DNA from 3 places in the Paenibacillus sp. LRG-1 genome. Region 3 is predicted to be linked to each of the others. Evidence: predicted binding sites of a transcription regulator. Region 3 holds the regulator's gene; each other region holds the start of a gene.
What was found. Region 3 encodes Rex, which represses fermentation and respiration genes when NADH is low (regulators of the CRP and FNR family bind a similar motif). Its sites were predicted from a motif close to TTGTGAAATATTTCACAA; they were not measured.

Region 1: ACUUJN_RS04190 (DoxX family membrane protein) is a predicted target of Rex. The motif match lies at 1,751-1,768, and genes of this name have one in related genera.
Region 2: nirB (nitrite reductase large subunit NirB) is a predicted target of Rex. The motif match lies at 2,924-2,941, and genes of this name have one in related genera.

The regions. Positions count from the first base shown of each region.
Region 1 is NZ_CM170126.1:926,991-932,961, reverse strand. Features, by position in the region: gene ACUUJN_RS04200 (DUF47 domain-containing protein) at 1-341, opposite strand, end outside; gene ACUUJN_RS04195 (DUF3048 domain-containing protein) at 530-1,624, opposite strand; gene ACUUJN_RS04190 (DoxX family membrane protein) at 1,874-2,392, shown strand; gene ACUUJN_RS04185 (hypothetical protein) at 2,608-3,531, shown strand; gene ACUUJN_RS04180 (dioxygenase family protein) at 3,605-4,396, opposite strand; gene ACUUJN_RS04175 (alpha/beta hydrolase family protein) at 4,489-5,313, opposite strand; gene ACUUJN_RS04170 (hypothetical protein) at 5,585-5,884, opposite strand.
Region 2 is NZ_CM170126.1:712,991-718,961, reverse strand. Features, by position in the region: gene nirD (nitrite reductase small subunit NirD) at 19-348, opposite strand; gene nirB (nitrite reductase large subunit NirB) at 388-2,817, opposite strand; gene ACUUJN_RS03205 (DUF4867 family protein) at 3,077-3,748, opposite strand; gene ACUUJN_RS03200 (beta-glucoside-specific PTS transporter subunit IIABC) at 3,745-5,604, opposite strand; gene ACUUJN_RS03195 (DUF7916 family protein) at 5,746-5,971, opposite strand, start outside.
Region 3 is NZ_CM170126.1:3,542,323-3,548,293, forward strand. Features, by position in the region: gene ACUUJN_RS15665 (AAA family ATPase) at 1-831, opposite strand, end outside; gene ACUUJN_RS15670 (hypothetical protein) at 824-1,357, opposite strand; gene ACUUJN_RS15675 (cell wall elongation regulator TseB-like domain-containing protein) at 1,900-2,424, opposite strand; gene ACUUJN_RS15680 (amidohydrolase) at 2,462-3,763, opposite strand; gene ACUUJN_RS15685 (redox-sensing transcriptional repressor Rex) at 3,750-4,403, opposite strand; gene dinG (ATP-dependent DNA helicase DinG) at 4,448-5,971, opposite strand, start outside.

The DNA.
Region 1 (5,971 bases), 2.6 Mb from region 3:
ATATCAGCGAACTGCACAATATACTCGTCCGGCTCCGTAATATTGTACATATAAAAACGAGAAGCCGTCGCTTCAAGACCGTCCAACACATCATCCATGGTTGTTGTCAGTTCCATGATGTCGTCGCGTTCCAACGGCGTAATGAAGGTCTTGTTCAGTTCAGTAATAATCGTGTGTGTGTAATCATCACACTTATTTTCATACTTCTTCATTTCATTTGTAAACAAAGTTACATCCTGAAGATTTGAAGTATGTTGGGCAAAATAATCGGCTGCTTGCACGATCGTATCTGCCATATTTTCCAACGTCTCGAAGAATATATCCTTTTTCTTCAATCTCATAACGATTACCCCTTTACGAAAATATCCGCAACCTGTTTCGACTGCAATAGACAACCTTTGCTATCTTATCACACTCATCAATGTTTTTGTAATGTTTGTAAAAGCAAATTTCATGATATACGTATACATTGCCCGACATGGAAGGTCATTATCCGACATTTTTTCCCTAAAAAGGTGTATTTCGTTTTCTAATTTGCTTCTATGGTTACATGTTCCTTTAGTGAAGTATCTGCAGGTACCACATGTATATAGGATGTACCTGGTGTTAACGGGATTTCAACCCCATTTTTCATAAAACGAATCGCATCGCCTGGTGTATGTTGCCACTCAGCCTGTATTAACCGTCCTTGTTGAAACACCATGGCCTCTCCGCTACCGTCCAACTCAACACTTAATCTGCCTACATCATCCAACGTTCGATGTCTAGCGCTCATCACAATGACATTGGCTGCTGAGAGCTGTTGGTTATTATTTTGATCCACATGTGACTTTTCGTTCACAAAACGCTTATATTGTTGATCCGCTGGATCATAGGTATAAGATACCCGATAGCTTTTAAGCAAAAATCGGATTTGTAAAGATGATGCAGTCTCGTCCACCATAACTGGGGTTTCACCGGATTTGAGGTAAGAATATACTGGAACGTCCGTCTGCTTGGCATACCCTTTACTATCGCTTCCTTTGCGCAGTCTGTTCACGTCTGTGTATAAATTATGTGGAGGACGACGATCTTTGCTTCGCCAGAAGTAAGCCCCTCCATTTGAAATCTCATCCAGATGTTCCTTCCGCTGCTGCTGTAAAATCGCATAGGCATCTGTGCTTCCCCCTGCGTGTATCGGCAACGCACCATAGGTTTCGCCCAGCTCAATCAAATACGGTCGAATGCTACGGACCGGTCCGATCTTTACATCTCCGCCATGACTTTGGAAAAAAGCGACCAGACGGGTAATCCCACCTTCTGCAAGAACTTCATATACCATGTCTGCCTGGCTAAGTCCTGCCTGTGGACGTGCAGCCGGAGCATTGTTGATCATGACAGCGAGCGGTCGCTCCAAAACTGGCTGCTCCACCGGAAGACCGGTGAGCGGAGCTGTAAATGCCGGAATAGACTGCTCCTTCGGCGGTTCAAGTGCCTCCTTCTCTGTTTCTTGCTTGGTCAGTTGGGGAACGGATTCAGATTCACCCGTATTGGACATAGCAGAACAAGACATCAGCGTCATGCATAACAGAGCTGAGGCCATCACACGCAACCAATGATTTCGTTGGGAAATGGGCCCGGACAAGTTCATCCCTCCACTTAGTTATTTTTCTCATTATAAGCTTTATTTCCTGTTTTTGTCTTGATTGAAGCATGACCAATCTATAGAATACTTATCTGAAGACATTAAAATTTAAAAAATATTTAGACTTTGTGATTTTTATCACAAATAACTGTAACTGAACCTACTACAATAAAGGTGTAGCAAAGATGATCATCCCCAACAAAATGAAATACAACCAACATTATAGATTAAGAAAGAGGAGTGGTTTGAATGTTTAACAGCTGGTTACGTGAGAACAAAGTCGCAATGTGGTTGCTGACTGTAGTACGGGTTTATCTAGGGTATGAATGGATGACCCACGGACTTGAAAAGCTGACAGGTGGATTCGATGCAGGCGGATTTATCTCGGGGGCCATTGCTAAAACAGGTGGAGACCATCCCGCTGTACAAGGCTGGTGGGGATCGTTCCTCGAAGCCTTTGCCCTGCCGAATGTAGGTTTGTTCAACGTCCTGATCCCATTGGGTGAGTTCTTGGTAGGGGTTGGCCTGCTTCTCGGTACATTGACTACACTGGCTGCTTTGATGGCTATGGTTATGAACTTCTCGTTCCTGTTCTCGGGTACAGTAAGCACCAATGCAATCTACCTGCTGTTTGAAATCTTCCTTGTAGTTGCTGGTGCAAATGCCGGAAGAATTGGCTTTGACCGTTGGGTACTGCCCTTCCTGCGTGGACTGTTTCGTAAAAATAAAGATACCTTTCCAGCGGACCCTAGCCGAAAAATAGCTTAAATATCCCAAAATAACCGTTATCCTCCGGGGTAATGGTTATTTTTTTTGTGCTGTTATGCTCACAAGAGGTCTTTCAGCTCCTTCTAACTCGGACTCTTTTATCGGATTCATCATCCCCTCCAAACGTTTACAAGTTGGATACAACATGGAATGCTCACGATACATTTACCCTATACACTACAGTTACATCAAAGAACGTAATGGAGGGTTATATCATGAAAAAAATTACCAAAGCCTATCTCATGCTCGCAGCCGTAACTTTCACAGTGCAAACTATGGGATTGGGATATACGACATCAGCCAAAGCGGCGACGTCTACTATGACATCTCAGGCAGAAAGTGTACAACATATCTCCAAGACCTTCGAGCAGCTACTACGCCAACCCGGCAAGCTACCTCAGGCATTCACTTATTTGCAAAAGCATATTCAAACCATTCCAGCCTCTCAAGCTACCATCATGGTGCTTCATCTGGAAAATGCACAGAACCAGCAATTGGATTCCTATGCAAAGACCTTATACCCGGCCTCTGTTCAAACCAAAATAAATCAAATCTATAAACCCGGTGATTCGTTCACAAATGTAATCATCCGTTCAAGCGATGTGAACCTGAAAAAGTTGCTAACTCAAACAAGAGATGCCGGCTACAAACTTGAAACTGCAGAAGGCATGTACTACCCAGTCATCAACTATGAAAAATATAAAGTCTTCGGGAAGCACACCACGACAGATATCCGCAGCTATATTGACATCATGGCGATGGAATCCGGACAGGCGGCTACCAAGGATGCCGCGCTCCGTATCGGCTATCAACAGTTAGCCGGACGAGTGCTGGCACAGGAGGCATTTTTAAACCAATATCCTCATTCCAACCGTACACAAGCTATAAAAAAATTGCACGATCTGTACTTCTTCTATACTTTCTATGGCACGAACAATACGCCATTATTCGATTATGATACCGGGAAGATTCATCCGAATGCCAAAAAAGGGTATCAATTCGTCGTTCAACGTAATATGGATTCGAAGAGTACCTACATTCAAAAGCTGAAAGCATTTATGACACTGTTGGATCAAAATGGAGATCAGCGTACTACGCAGGTATCCACTTGGCTAAAAAAGAACGTGCCTTCTAATTAATCAAAGACGCAAAATACACAAAAGAACTTCCATTCCCACACACCATGTGGATTCGGAAGTTCTTTTTTTACATTTACGTATCACTTTCTTGACCAAAAGCCCAACAATTGAGACTCAACGAGCCAAGGACATACGATTGAAAAAGCTTATGCGCAGAGCGCTCATGATCCGCAGCCCCCATCGCATAAAACAAAGGTGAAAAATGCTCTATTCCATAAGAAGGTACCGCCTGTTTGGCATATGGAGCCTTTTTGTCATATTGGAATAGGTGGCGCAAATTCCAGTCTTGAAGCTGCTGTGCAATCCAGTCATCATATTGAACGGCCCAATCGGCTGGCTCACTCGTCTGCTTGAGTGTCCGCAAGTTGTGGACCAATCCGCCGCTACCGATAATCAAAATCCCTTGTTCTCGCAAAGGCGCCAGCATCCGTCCAATCTCGTATTGCTCCTGGGGAGCGCGCCGAGAATCAATGGATAAGGGTACGACCGGTATGTCCGCATCAGGATATATATGCCGCAAAACCACCCATGCTCCATGATCCAGTCCTCGGTTCCGAACCGGCTGGTGGAACAGGTTATGCTGACTGAACAGATGCTCTATCTCCTCATACAGCTTCGGATCGCCTGGTGCAGGGTAATCGATTGAGTACATTTCTTCGGGAAAGCCATAGAAATCGTGCAACGCTGCATGCTGATCATCCGCGCCAATACATTGATCGGGGCTATCCCAATGCGCTGAAAAAATGACAATTCCTTTGGGTCGGGGCAGGCTCGCGCCCAGCTTTGCAAGAAAGCTGGTATATGCGTTATTTTCTACAGCCAGTGTCGGTGAACCATGCGCAACAAAAATTGAGGGTAATGTCATCGCTGCCAACCTCCACACGCCAGTATAGTGTTGCTCTTCCATTTTACTCCGGCGGAGGCGCAATTTCCAATACAATCCGTTACACACTGAAATCAGATCATCCAGTGCTGCCAATCCCGTTGAATATTTTCCTGTTCATCCAGCCATTCAAGTGTCCGATCAATGAGCCGTTGCCGCTCTTTACCTGACGAGAAAGTGTGATCCCCCTGGAAAATAATCTCTTTATCACAGCGTCCCTCTGGACGCATCCAGAATATCTTTTGAAACAGAAATGCATAATCCACAGGAATAATATCATCCGAGGTGCCATGAACAACGAGCACATCTCCGTTAAATTTAACGGCCTCCTGGAACGGCTGAAATTGAGCTAACGACTCAAAATAAGCAGGCGTAAACTTATAGCCCAAATAGTCGGCATGACCGGTTTTAACAGACTCATCGTACACGCTTCGCTCCGTAATTTTGACGATGTCGTTGAATGGATAGCCCACTGCTGACCAAAGAACCAGATTTTGTACTCTCTTATCCCGTACGGCTGTGAGAAGGGCAACCGCGCCCCCCAGACTGTGACCGATCAGCGTCACCTTGGTTGGGTCAATGTCCGCACAATTGACGGCGTAATCCAACACGGTACGTGTCTGATTAATCATGGATTCGAGCCCCTGCTTGCCGTATTCACCTGTGCTTTCCCCACAACCGGCAAAATCAAAGCGCAGGACAAAGTATCCCCCTTCGGCCAGTTCACGCGCAGTCTTGACGAATAATCGATCTACTCCGATACGATCGCCCACAAAACCGTGACATATAACAACGAGGGGAACTCGTCTCTGACGCTCTCCCTCATTTGTACGGTTTGGATAATGAATTGTTGCGGCCAGCTCTTCATGTTCAAAGCGAATTCCAATTTGCCGTTCCATCCTGATTCCCCCTGTTTCAAGCTTCACTACACATTTATGAATTCAAGCTCATATAGTAACGTGGAATATCCATCCAGGATATTCATTCACTTTAATTCCGATAAGTTTAATAAGTTTTATAGTAAAGTCAGTCTATCATCGCCCTGCTTCCTTGTCAACCTGTCAGTTCACATCGTTAAAAAAGTAAACAAATAGCGCTCCCCGGTGCGATTCCGGAGAACGCTATACTACACTTATTAGAGTGAATCCACTACATTAAAGTAGACATTCGTTATTCGTAGCTGTTCCTAAACATTTGGTGGGTCTCCGTTCGTCCCTCCCACTCCAGCTTACAAGAGGCGCCGTTATGTTCATCCTCATGCCACAGGCTGCGGTAGTTCTGTGCACCTAGTTCACCTGCAAATTCTGTATCCTCAGCCACTTCAATATCGTCCAGTATACGGTAGGTTGGAGAAGTTCCTTGAACACTCCGGTGACTCACATTTGTAGACGAGGCCACCCCGCTATTCCTGTTCGAAGCGTTTGCTAATCGTTTTTGGACTGAATAATCTGCCTGGTTCTCCAGTTTCATGATGCCACACCCTCTTAACGTTTATATTCAGGTTGCTCTATGTGCTCACCCTGTATCCAGTTTGAGGAGAATGCAGCGGTAATATAC
Region 2 (5,971 bases), 2.8 Mb from region 3:
TGTATTCCAACAGACGAACTAAACCGTTTCGAACGATATTTTTACTTCTTCTCCCTCTTCACAAACGGCGAACGTTTTAATTTGTCCGTGATCAGGCTCTTGAACGATGCCCGTCTGCAGATCAATTTTCCAGTCATATAAAGGATCATAGATATAATGACCAGATACTATAGCCTCTGTAAGAGGACCTCCTTTGGGATGAGGACTGCTATTTTCAACGGCATAAAGCTCATTCTCCGAAGTGCGGAAAACAGCAATTTCAGTACCTTTGATATGGATGGTACGCCCTATTCTGATCGGAAAATCCTTACTATGACCGACGACAAGCCATTCGGCATTTTTGATCATTTGCTTGATCGCTCCCTTCCTCAGGCATTTTAGATACAATTACACAATAGACGGGGTGACAACCTCGAATAAATTTTTGCGTGAATCCTCATCATTGATGATCTTTTTCCAAGGGTCTTCGACCTGTTGTAATGCAAATTCGATGCGTTCTACTAAAGCTTGTCGATGATCTGTATCATGAACGACAGCCTTCTGAATCTCCTCCAGACCGATCCGTTCCACCCACTCCGAAGTACGTTCCAGGTATTGTCCTGTTTCCCGGTAGAGTTGCATTACGCTTCCTACAATATCAATCAACTCGGCGTCGGTTTTTACTTTACAGAGTGAATCAGCCAACCGCGCTTTAATACCGCCATTACCACCGATAAAGATCTCCCAGCCCCCATCATTACCTACGATTCCGATATCTTTGGTACATGATTCCGCACAGTTGCGTGGACATCCATTAACCGCTAATTTGAATTTTGCCGGGAAATCCAGTCGTTCGAATTTCCGTTCCAACACTTCTCCCATTCCCATCGAGTCCTGTGTGCCAAACCGGCAAAATTGTGATCCAACACAGGTTTTAACTGTACGAAGTGACTTCGCGTAGGCATATCCCGACGGCATATCGAGTTCTTCCCATACTTTAGGCAGATCCTCTTTACGGACACCGATCAAATCCAGCCGCTGTCCTCCTGTTACTTTAACGACCTTAACGTTGTATTTAAGAGAAACATCTGCTATCTTCTTCAAATCTTCTGGGGTCGTTACACCACCGTACATTCTAGGAACAACTGTAAACGTTCCATCCTTTTGAATGTTCGCGTGCAATCGCTCATTTACAAAACGGGAATCTCCCTCATTTTCATAGGTATCCGGGTTAATCATTCCCAGATAGTAATTCAGCGCTGGCCGACATTTGGAGCATCCTTCATCATTATGCCAACCCAGTACATTCATAACTTCACGCGTTGTTGTCAGCCCTTTGGTTTTGATCGCTTCCACAATCTCGTCCCGACTCAAAGTTGTGCAGCCACATATTCCTTGCTTGGCTGACGTCTTGAAGCTGTCTCCAAGAACGTACTGCAGAATTTGCTCTACAACCGGCTTACACCCTCCACAGGAACGCGTTGCTCCGGTACATGCCTTAATTTCATCGACTGTGGTCAGTCCATTATCATTAATCGCATCCACAATCGTCTTTTTGGTTACACCGTTACAGCCACAGACAATTTCATCATCAGCCATCGTTTCAGCGGATAATGATTTCGCCCCGTCCTTGCTGCATCCAGTACCCATGATCTGTCCATATATCTCATCTGTCATCAACGTTTGCTGACGCACATATTTTTGAAGGCTAGCAGATTCGCTCACATCGCCAAACAGTACAGTTCCAACAATCTTATTTTCACGAAGCAGCACTTTTTTGTATGTGCGCTTCCACTCATCCTTTGCCACAATCACCGTATGTTCAGGCTGGGTTATGAATTCGCCAGCTGAGAAAACATCCACTCCTGAAATTTTGAGCTTGGTGGAAACCACCGATCCCATATAACCTTCAGTATCCGCACCTGCCAAATGTTTGGCAATTACACTCCCCTGTTCAAACAGCGGAGCTACCAAGCCGTAACAGGTTCCGCGGTGTTCAACACATTCCCCTACAGCATATACATCCGGCACGGAGGTTCTCATCAAATCATCGACTACAATACCACGGTTCGTTTCCATACCACTTTGCACAGCCACCTGAATATTAGGTTTGATCCCGACGGCCATAACGACCAAATCCGCTTCCAGCTCGCTTCCGTCTGAAAACCGCAGTCCTTGTACCCGATCTTGACCGTACACCTCCGCAGTTTGCATTTGCATAGCAAACTTGATTCCCTGGCGTTCTAGTTCTGTTTTCAGCATCGCAGAGGCTTCCCGGTCCAGCTGGCGTTCCATCAAATCCTCCATTAAATGAACGACCGTAACATCCATACCCAGGTTGACCAAGCCTTTAGCTGCTTCCAGCCCCAATAGGCCTCCACCAATGACAGCTGCCTTTTTAAAGGTCTTTGCTGCCTCAAGCATTGCCGAGCAATCGGCGATATCTCGGAAACCGATGACACCCGGTAATTCTTTACCCGGAATAGGCAGAATAAATGATTGTGAACCAGTAGCTACCAAAGCTACATCATAATCAATTTCCAGTCCGTCTTCGGTGCGAATCTTCTTGTTCTCACCGTCAATGCTTTTCACCATTTTTCCTGTATATAAAGTAATCCCTTGATCCGCGTACCATTGCAAATCGTTCAGTATGATATCATCAATCGTTTTACTACCTTCCAACACATAAGAGAGCATGATCCTGTTATAGTTCGGATGCGGCTCATTTCCCAGGACCGTAATTTCATACTTATCCGTTAATTTCAAAATTTGTTCGACCGTATTGATACCAGCCATCCCGTTCCCTATAACCACAAGTTTTTGTTTACTGTTTATCATATACCGGTTCCTCCATTCATTCGACGATGCTTCCTATCCGACGACATCTCCTACGTTCCTATGAATATTGCTTATGCTTCTATTTTAATGCAGCAGATAGAGCTATATGTGATTAGAATCACAATGTAGTTCAAATTAAAAATATTTAGGGATTTCCCTATTCTGCTTCAAGGGATAAAGGTAAGCAGCTGAAATTGAGTTAAAAAAAAGGACCAGCTAGCTGGTCCCTTAGTTTAATTTATGAATGATGGACTTTGACTCAAATGGGAGAAATATTCAGCAACTTCCCGTGCAGCCCGGGATGGACGCCAGCCGCGATTTTTTCCATCTGTGTACTATGAACCATAAGAAATTTATTTTTCTTAGTCAGCAGTAGGTTCCCCCGGCTACCTTCTCCCGCTTCAAGTGGCATATTCGTTCCTGCCGGAAGGATCACAATCGTCAAATATCCTTCACTGTCAACTTTACAGGGAGCATAATGAAGTGTCGTTGAATATATCTCGACAACCGTGTTTTTAGGCTGAAAAAACACCTGAACATTTGCACTGTCATAGGAATTGTCCTCAATGTCCTGTACTCTGCCGACAAGATGAATACAGTCTGTAGCGGCAATCACCACCTCGCTGCCCTGATGATATTCCAGCCCGGTCAGACCCGTATTCTGACCTGCGCAAAAACCAGCCTGAATTGGAAGTTGGCCGTACACCTCATCTTGAATCCGGTGAATTACACCGAAGTCTTCGAGTTCTGCGACCGAAGGTACATAATGGTTTCCCTGATCGGGTACGCTGGTCGTTTCTTTTGCATACTTGATAAGCTCTGTGGTATTAAAATGAGGCAGCAGCCTTCCATACGGGCGGAATGCTTCGCTCATTACCTCATAAATAACCAAAGGTGCATTGATTTGATTTAGTCTTTCCGTAGTCTTCATAGCTTGACCTCCAGCAATGAATCTCCTGTGTACACTCGGTTATTTCCCAGCACCTTAACGTCAGAGTATTCGGCTGTATTCGTCACAATAATCGGTGTAGTCATGTCATAGCCCAGAGCTTTAATTGCTCCAATATCAAACTCGACCAGCAGTTGACCTTTGGTAACCCGATCCCCTTCTGAGATATGCGTTTTAAAATGCTGTCCTTTCAACTTGACGGTGTCCATACCGATGTGAACCAAGATCTCCGTTCCTCCATCCGATACAATACCAATCGCATGGCCTGTACGGAAGGCATTAGCTATAGTTCCGTTGAATGGAGAGAGCAGTTTGCCATCCTCAGGCACAATAGCAACGCCTTTACCCATGGCTCCAGTAGAGAACACTTCATCAGATATCTCGGATAACGGTTTGACAGTACCCGTCAGCGGGCTGGAAATATTCTCGTTCGTTAGCGCAGGAGCTGGGGTTGCAGCTTCTTTCTTCTCTTCATGGACTGCAATCATTTCTGTTTCCATGGAATCATTAAATCCAAAGAAATACGTGGTAATGGCTGTGAATATATAAGCTACGATAATGGCAATTACGAATCCGGCAAATCCTGTGCCGAAGAATATCGGCAGGGATGCCAAGCCCGGTATACCTGGAGCAATTGCCACGGAACCCGCCGCACCTGTGATTGCCCCGGCGATAGCGCCCCCGATAATAGCCCATACGAACGGTTTTTTGTAGCGGATACTAATCCCGTAGATGATCGGTTCCGTGATGCCAAACAAACCTGTTATCGCTGCAGGCCCGGCAATCGCTCTCACTTTTGGATTTCTGGTTTTAAGGAATACACCCAGTGCCGCACCTGCTTGTGCAAAGTTAGAAGGCGCAAATAATGGTTTCAAAGTATCATGACCGTATACCGCAATGTTATTGTACATGATAGGAATAAACGCCCAGTGGAGCCCCATAACAACTAACATCTGCCACCCGGCACCTACAATGACTCCCGCTACAATCGGACTCAAATTGTATAAGAAAGTGTAACCCTTAGCCAGCCCCAAGCTCGCATATATTCCAATTGGTCCAACCGCAATCAGAGTCAAGGGAACAATGACCATCAGACAGATAAGTGGCGTTATAAAATTTTTCACGCTATCATGAATTACTCTATTCAGGAATTTCTCCAGAATGGATAGCAACCAAACCGCGATAATCACTGGAATAACCGAAGAAGTATAACTCATAAGAACAACAGGAATATTGAAGAACGAAATATCCGTTTTATCGTTATACAAAGTAATAATATTCGGATACACCAGAGCCCCTGCTACCGCAAGCGCAACAAAGGTATTGGCTCCAAATTTCTTCGAAGAGGTCACAGCAATCGCGATCGGCAGGAAATAAAAGATACTGTCTGCGGCAGCGAACCAGATCGAATAGACACCACCTGTTTTGGTGAGCCATCCTAACGAGACGAGCATTAATAAAAGCCCTTTCAAAATCCCCGAAGCTGCCAGTGCCCCCAAAAATGGTGTAAAAATACCGGAAATAATGTCCACCGTTTTGTTGAACCAGTTGCCTTCAGGAGCAGCGGATGCATTCGATTTGTCGTCATCTCCAAGGCTACTGATCTTTAAAATGTCTTTATATACGTCCCCTACCGTATTTCCAATGACCACTTGATATTGTCCACCGTTTTCAACAACTGTAATAACCCCGGGAATATTTTGTGTTTGGTTCTTGTCGGCCTGATCCCTGCTATTTAATTTAAATCTTAACCGAGTGGCACAATGCACCAAGCTAGAGACATTTCCTTCTCCGCCAACGGACGCTAAAATGTCTTTTGCCAGTTTTTCATTGGACATACTGCTCGCTCCTTTAATCCTCATTTGGCATTTTTCTATAAAAGTAAACGTTTACATGGATGGTGGTAATTCAAAGACTCTACGCGCACTCCAAGGAGTACGAAAAGAATATAGAGTCTCTGAATTACACGGGGTCAATCGTTACCGGCTTCTTCCTACCATTCTCTTGATTGTATGTCTGCGTCCTTTAATGGACAGCGCAAGCTGGTATACGTTCTCAGGAAGAGGTGTTCCTGCATAACCACCATCTCCAATGGCATGAATATCCGCGCCCGTCTGTTTCATCATGAGTGCGATCCAGGCAATCGTTTGAACATCTGCCCCTTCAACTGAGCTGTTCAGGAAAGAAAGAGCAAGCGTTCCGGGT
Region 3 (5,971 bases):
AGATTCCTCAGCAATTTTGTCCAGATTTGCATCTTCCTGAATCGGTTTGTTTTTGGCATGAATTTTTAGAATATGAAGACGGCCCTTCTTGTCAGGCAGATCCACTTGAATATGACGATCAAAACGCCCTGGACGCGTTAAGGCGCTGTCCAGCATTTCTTTACGGTTTGTTGCCGCAATGATCAAAATCCGCGGTGTATCTGCGGAATAAATACCATCCATTTCTGTCAGTAACTGATTCAAAGTCTGATCATATTCTCGTTGCTGTCCACCCTCACGTTTACCACCAATTACATCGATTTCGTCAATAAAAATAATTGCATTTTCCTTCTTTTCCTTGGCTGCACGAGTACGCGCCTCCCGAAACAACTCACGGACACGACCCGCTCCAACACCAACGTACATTTCAACAAATTCACTACCTGAGGCTGCAACAAATACAGAATTAGTGTAGTGTGCCGCTGCCTTCGCCATCAGCGTTTTTCCTGTTCCCGGAGGACCAGTGAGCAAAACGCCTTTTAATGGACGGATACCAAACTTGGAAATTTCATCATGTCGATTCAAAAAATCCAGGGCCTCGCGCAGTTCCTGCTTAGCGCTTTCTTGCCCACCGATTTCCTCAAAAGTCAGCTTGTCCGGACCATTTTTTTTACGTTTACGCTCTTGCCCAGCACCTACGGCCAAACCGCCACGCGCATGCATAAGCATTAACAAGCCGCTGAACATCACGCCAGCAACCAGAAGAGGGATAATATTTACCCCAATAAAAACGAGAAATATAATGGTTACCGGCACAATGCCGATTAATATTTCCTTAATCCATCTAGGCATTAGGCCATACCCCCATTTGCTGAGATTGACGTGGCAAAACGATAAACTTGGTCGCTTTACCTTCGCTGAGTCGGATATAGACATTGTTCGAATCCATGTCGGTATCAGCTTTGATACCCGTCTTTTTCTTTTTCATCTGCTCAACTGTAGATGAAATTTGAGTATACTTTTTATTTTCCATCGCTTCGGCCACAGGAAACATAGCCTCAGACCACCATTGATTCAGTGCTGAATTGGAACGATCTGCGATATCCAACTTAATGGTGCGGCTGCCAATGATGGATTGTCCTTTTTGCTTAACCACATCGACCAATCTGGCCACATCCGCCTGCGGTTTGAGATCTAGTTTCAATACAACCTGATCCTGTTTAATATCTATTTGAGCGCTTGTCACGCCTGGATATTGAGATACCAGTTTTTCCAGAGGACTTTGCATTGTAACCTGACGGTAAATGAACCATCCCCCAAATAGCAGCAAAGCTGCCAAAACTGCCGCCACAACGATAGGAACTACACGCAATTTCAAACAACATCCTCCTCTCAAAATGTAAAACCCAGAAGAAACGGGACGAATGTCAACAAACAACCAAATTGCATGATCTTATAGTGATCAGCAATTCTTTTTTCTATCATTTTTGTCTATCACTTATAAAATATAGTATATCATAACGTATATCTAATATCGAAGGCAATGTGTGGAGGAGTTGTGATGAGGCAAAATCTTTGGTTATGGTGGAGGCGAGACGCTGCGTGTAGGATTTGATCTTACGATCGCTGTTGCCACCGGATTTTTTCGATTAGATTCTTATGGGGAAAATCCGGCGGCAAAGGCGAACGCTCCGCTTCTCCAGATTCAAATCCTCCACTCCGCTATTGCCCGCCACAAAGATGAATTTGACCTAGGAGAGAAGATGGATAGGTAAAGATGCTTCACTGGCTTTCAGCCAGCTTTACGGCATAGCAAAACCAAAAGACGTAAATACGAATTTTGTCGTATTTACGTCTTTTTCTTGAGCTTTTAATCATTTACTAGTCATTCATTCCACATTTGCCAATCCTCACACCAGCTCAGTTATTGGGCAAAGTATATTTCACACCCGTCGCTACCCCATCTGAGAAACGATAAAAGGTGTAGTAATGATGACTTCCATCATCGTAAAACAACTGCCACACATATTCGCCATTGAACACACTCGGCTGAAGCCTTACAATTTTTGCACCTGGAAGCTGCTGCTGAATTATTGCCGTCATTTTTTGCTCATCGACTCCGTTCTTCAGCAACTCGGTGTGAACACCGCTATTATCTGCGGCAGGTACGTTAGGTTGTCCTTCCACTTTTTGAAAAGGAACCCACACCATTATATTTTCATTCTGTGCATTTTTCCCTTGAACCACCCAGTATACCTGATCCCACACAGACTTCCATGTTTGAGTCGTGCTAACCAGACCACCTGATTGCTTGGCCTTAATGATAGCAGCATTTTCCTCAGCCACCTGGTCTTGAGTAACATAGGAATAATACCAGAAAATGCTGATCAGGATCAGTATCACGGCCAAAATGGCGACCGCTATCCACTTTTTCTTATTTTTCAAACCCGTGCTTCCTCTCTAAGGGGATGTGACACCTAAATTAGCGCGACAGCAGCCCTTCAAAGGCGGCTTGTGCCTCATGTTTGATACGTTCCTCGTCCATAGTCAGGCATTCGCCGTTTTTCACAACCTGGCGACCGTCTACCCACACATGAGCCACGTCCTTGGCGCTTGCAGAGTATACCGCATGGGAAATAAGATCTGTACGCGGCAAGAAATGTGCCTGATTCAGATCCAACGCGATAAAGTCAGCCTTGTTGCCCGCTGCCAACGCTCCTACTTCTTTTAAACCAATCGACTTTGCACCGTATTCTGTTGCAAGACGCAGCGCTTCACTTGCAGGAACTGCCGTAGGGTCACCGGATACACCCTTGTGAATAAGTGCCGCCAGACGCATTTCCTCGAACATATCCAGGTTATTATTGCTGGCAGGACCATCCGTTCCGAGAGAAACAGTAACCCCTGCACGCAGCAATTCAGGCACTCTGGCCACACCACTTGCCAGCTTCAAGTTGCTACCAGGATTGTGCGAAACCGCTACACCACTTTCAGCCAGTAAAGCTATTTCTTCGTCGTTCAAATGAACGCCATGGGCAACAAGCGAAGGACGGGAGAAAAAGCCAAGCTTATCCAAATGTGCAACTGGACGCAAACCGTAGTCGCGTATGTTTTGCTCCACTTCGGCGATCGTCTCAGACATGTGCGTATGCAGTGGCAAGTCCAGATCATGCGCAGCTTGTACGAATTTTTCAATAAACGCAGGTGGACATGTGTATGGCGCGTGCGGAGACATCATCGTTGTAATACGCCCGTCTGCTTTACCATGCCAGTTACGCGCAAAAGTCACGGCCTCAGCCAGCTTGATTCGCTGTTCTTCTTCCGAGCATAGTCCAATTGCTCCACGCATCAGACTTGCACGAATACCTGACTCTTCAGCTACACGAGCCACCTCATCCATATGATCGTACATATCCAGGAAGGTCGTTGTTCCACCTTTCAGCATTTCCAGCACAGACAAGGACGTACCCCAGTACACGTCCGTAGATGTAAACTTGGCTTCCATAGGCCACATTTTCTCCTGAAGCCATACTTGAAGTGCCAAGTCATCTCCATGCCCACGCAGCAGAGACATCGCCGCATGACCATGAGTATTAATCAGACCAGGTAAAAACAATAGCCCCTTACCATCGATCGCTTCCGTCTCTTCCTCACCCGCAGGCAAAGTCTCGCCAATATAAGTAATACGGCTATCCTCCACAATCATAAAACCATGGACTACCCCAGCTTCTGATCCATTTACGGCAAAAGAGCCGTTTTTAATCATCCATTTATTCACTGTCATATTGTGTTTCTTCCTTTCCGTCCTCCAAATAATAAGCGAGGCTAAGCAAATCAGTTGTAAAGTCTGTGGCATGAATCCGAATGTTGGCCGGTGCCTTGAGAGTAGTCGGTGCAAAGTTCAGGATCGCTCCAATTCCGCTCTCAATAAGCCTGTCAGCCACGTGCTGTGCTTCAAAATCAGGTACGGTAATAATCCCGATTCGAATGTTTTTTTCTTTCACAGTCGCTTCCAGTTCATCCATCGGTTGAACGACCAATGTATTGATCTTGGTCCCTACCTTATCCGGAAACGCATCAAATACTGCGACAATCTTCATATTGTCTTTTAAATAAGCGTTATAATTCGAAAGGGCTTGCCCCAGATTACCCGCACCGACCAATACGACATTAATTTGCTGGTCGATTTTCAGGATATGGCGTATTTTCTCAATTAGATAAGAAACATCATAACCGATACCCTTCCGACCAAAATCTCCAAAATAGGCGAGATCTTTACGGATTTGGGCCGGGTTCAAATCTAGCCTCTGTCCCAACTCTTGAGAAGAGACCGTAGCCACCTCCCGTTTGTGAAGTGCATTCAGATAACGTAAATATACGGGTAACCTCCGTACGACAGCCTCTGAAATTTTATCTGATTTCATACTTGCTCCCCCTAATTGTAACGAACATACTTAGTGTCCGTCCGTTATGCCTCTGTCTCCGGGGCGGATTGGAGCCATTCGGCGATGCGGGGCACCATTTGCTCCGATGGCATATGCTCCATTTTTGGTCCCGGTAACGAGTACAAAAAGTGCTTTCCGTAATAGGATTCGATCACACGCGTATCGTAAACGATAACGACCCCGTGGTCGCTCGCTGTACGTACTAACCGACCAAATCCCTGTTTGAAGCGAATGACCGCTTGTGGTACAGACAGCTTCATAAATGGATTCTTCTTCTGCTGCTGAAGCAGCTCGCTTTTTGCCTCCAGCAACGGGTGATTCGGCGGTTGAAACGGCAAGCGAACAATGGCCAGACAAGTCAGAGCCTTTCCTGGAATATCGACGCCTTCCCAGAAGCTGCTGGTTCCCAGCAATACAGAAGCTTTGGCTTCCTGAAAACGGCGGGTTAGCTTGCTGCGACTCCCACTGTCCACACCTTGTCCCAGCACAGTAATTTCGCTGGATGCTAAGGCCTCTTTGAGCGGCTCATACACTTGCCGGAGCATCCGATAGGAAGTAAACAGAACGAGCATTCTCCCCCGCGTCGCCTGAGCAGTCGCTCCTAGAGAGCTAACGAGCATATCTACAAAGTGTGCATCTCCTACACTGCCCTTCACGCTTGGGAAATCCCGTGGAATGACCAGCAACACCTGATCCCTGTAATTAAAGGGTGACGGGAGCTGCGAAGTCATCAGCCGCTCTTGATCTGCGGCCTCCTGCAAGCCGAGCTGATCGATCATGTACTGAAACGACTTATCTACCGATAAGGTAGCAGACGTCAGAATAATGCTTCTTTTTTTGTCAAAAAACATTTCTTTCAACTGGCGGCTCACATCGACGGGCACCGCATAAAATTGCAATGATTTACTACGGAATTGCCCACTCGCTTCGAGCCAGTATACGGTTGTTTCATCATCGAGTCGGATAAAAAAGCGCAAATTTTCTCGGATTCCCGCCAAATCCTTGAGCAGACCCGTGATATCTGTAATAAGGCTATCTGCCGCATAATCGTCATGTTCTTCCTTGACGTCCAGCATCAGCTTGTCGCCCTTGCGCAAAATTTCGCTCATCGTTACATATAGCTGATTTTCCAAAGCCCCCGCCTGATCCCACTTTGCAGGCTTGGCCGAAGGTTTGAGACGGGAAGAAAACTGTCCTGTTTCACCCGGTGTCGCATCGCTTCGCTCTGGCAACATGCCAAACAGCTTGTCGCTTAGCAGGTCCCAAGTTTCCTTAACCTCTAACACGAGCGGATACAGCTGGTCGATGGTTGAGGCCCAATCCGCCGACTTCTCGTGCCCCGATTTCGCCAACTGTTGACGAAGTGAAGGCAGTTGTCCATTCTTGCTGTCTTTGAACAGTCGCGTCAGTGTATGCACGAGTGTGAAATATTTCATATGCATACCTAGGTGCTTACCAGCTACTTCCTCCAGGTGATGAGCTTCATCAATCACCAGATGTTCATAGCTCGGCAACAACTGGTGACTGGCTTTGACGTCTGTGAACAA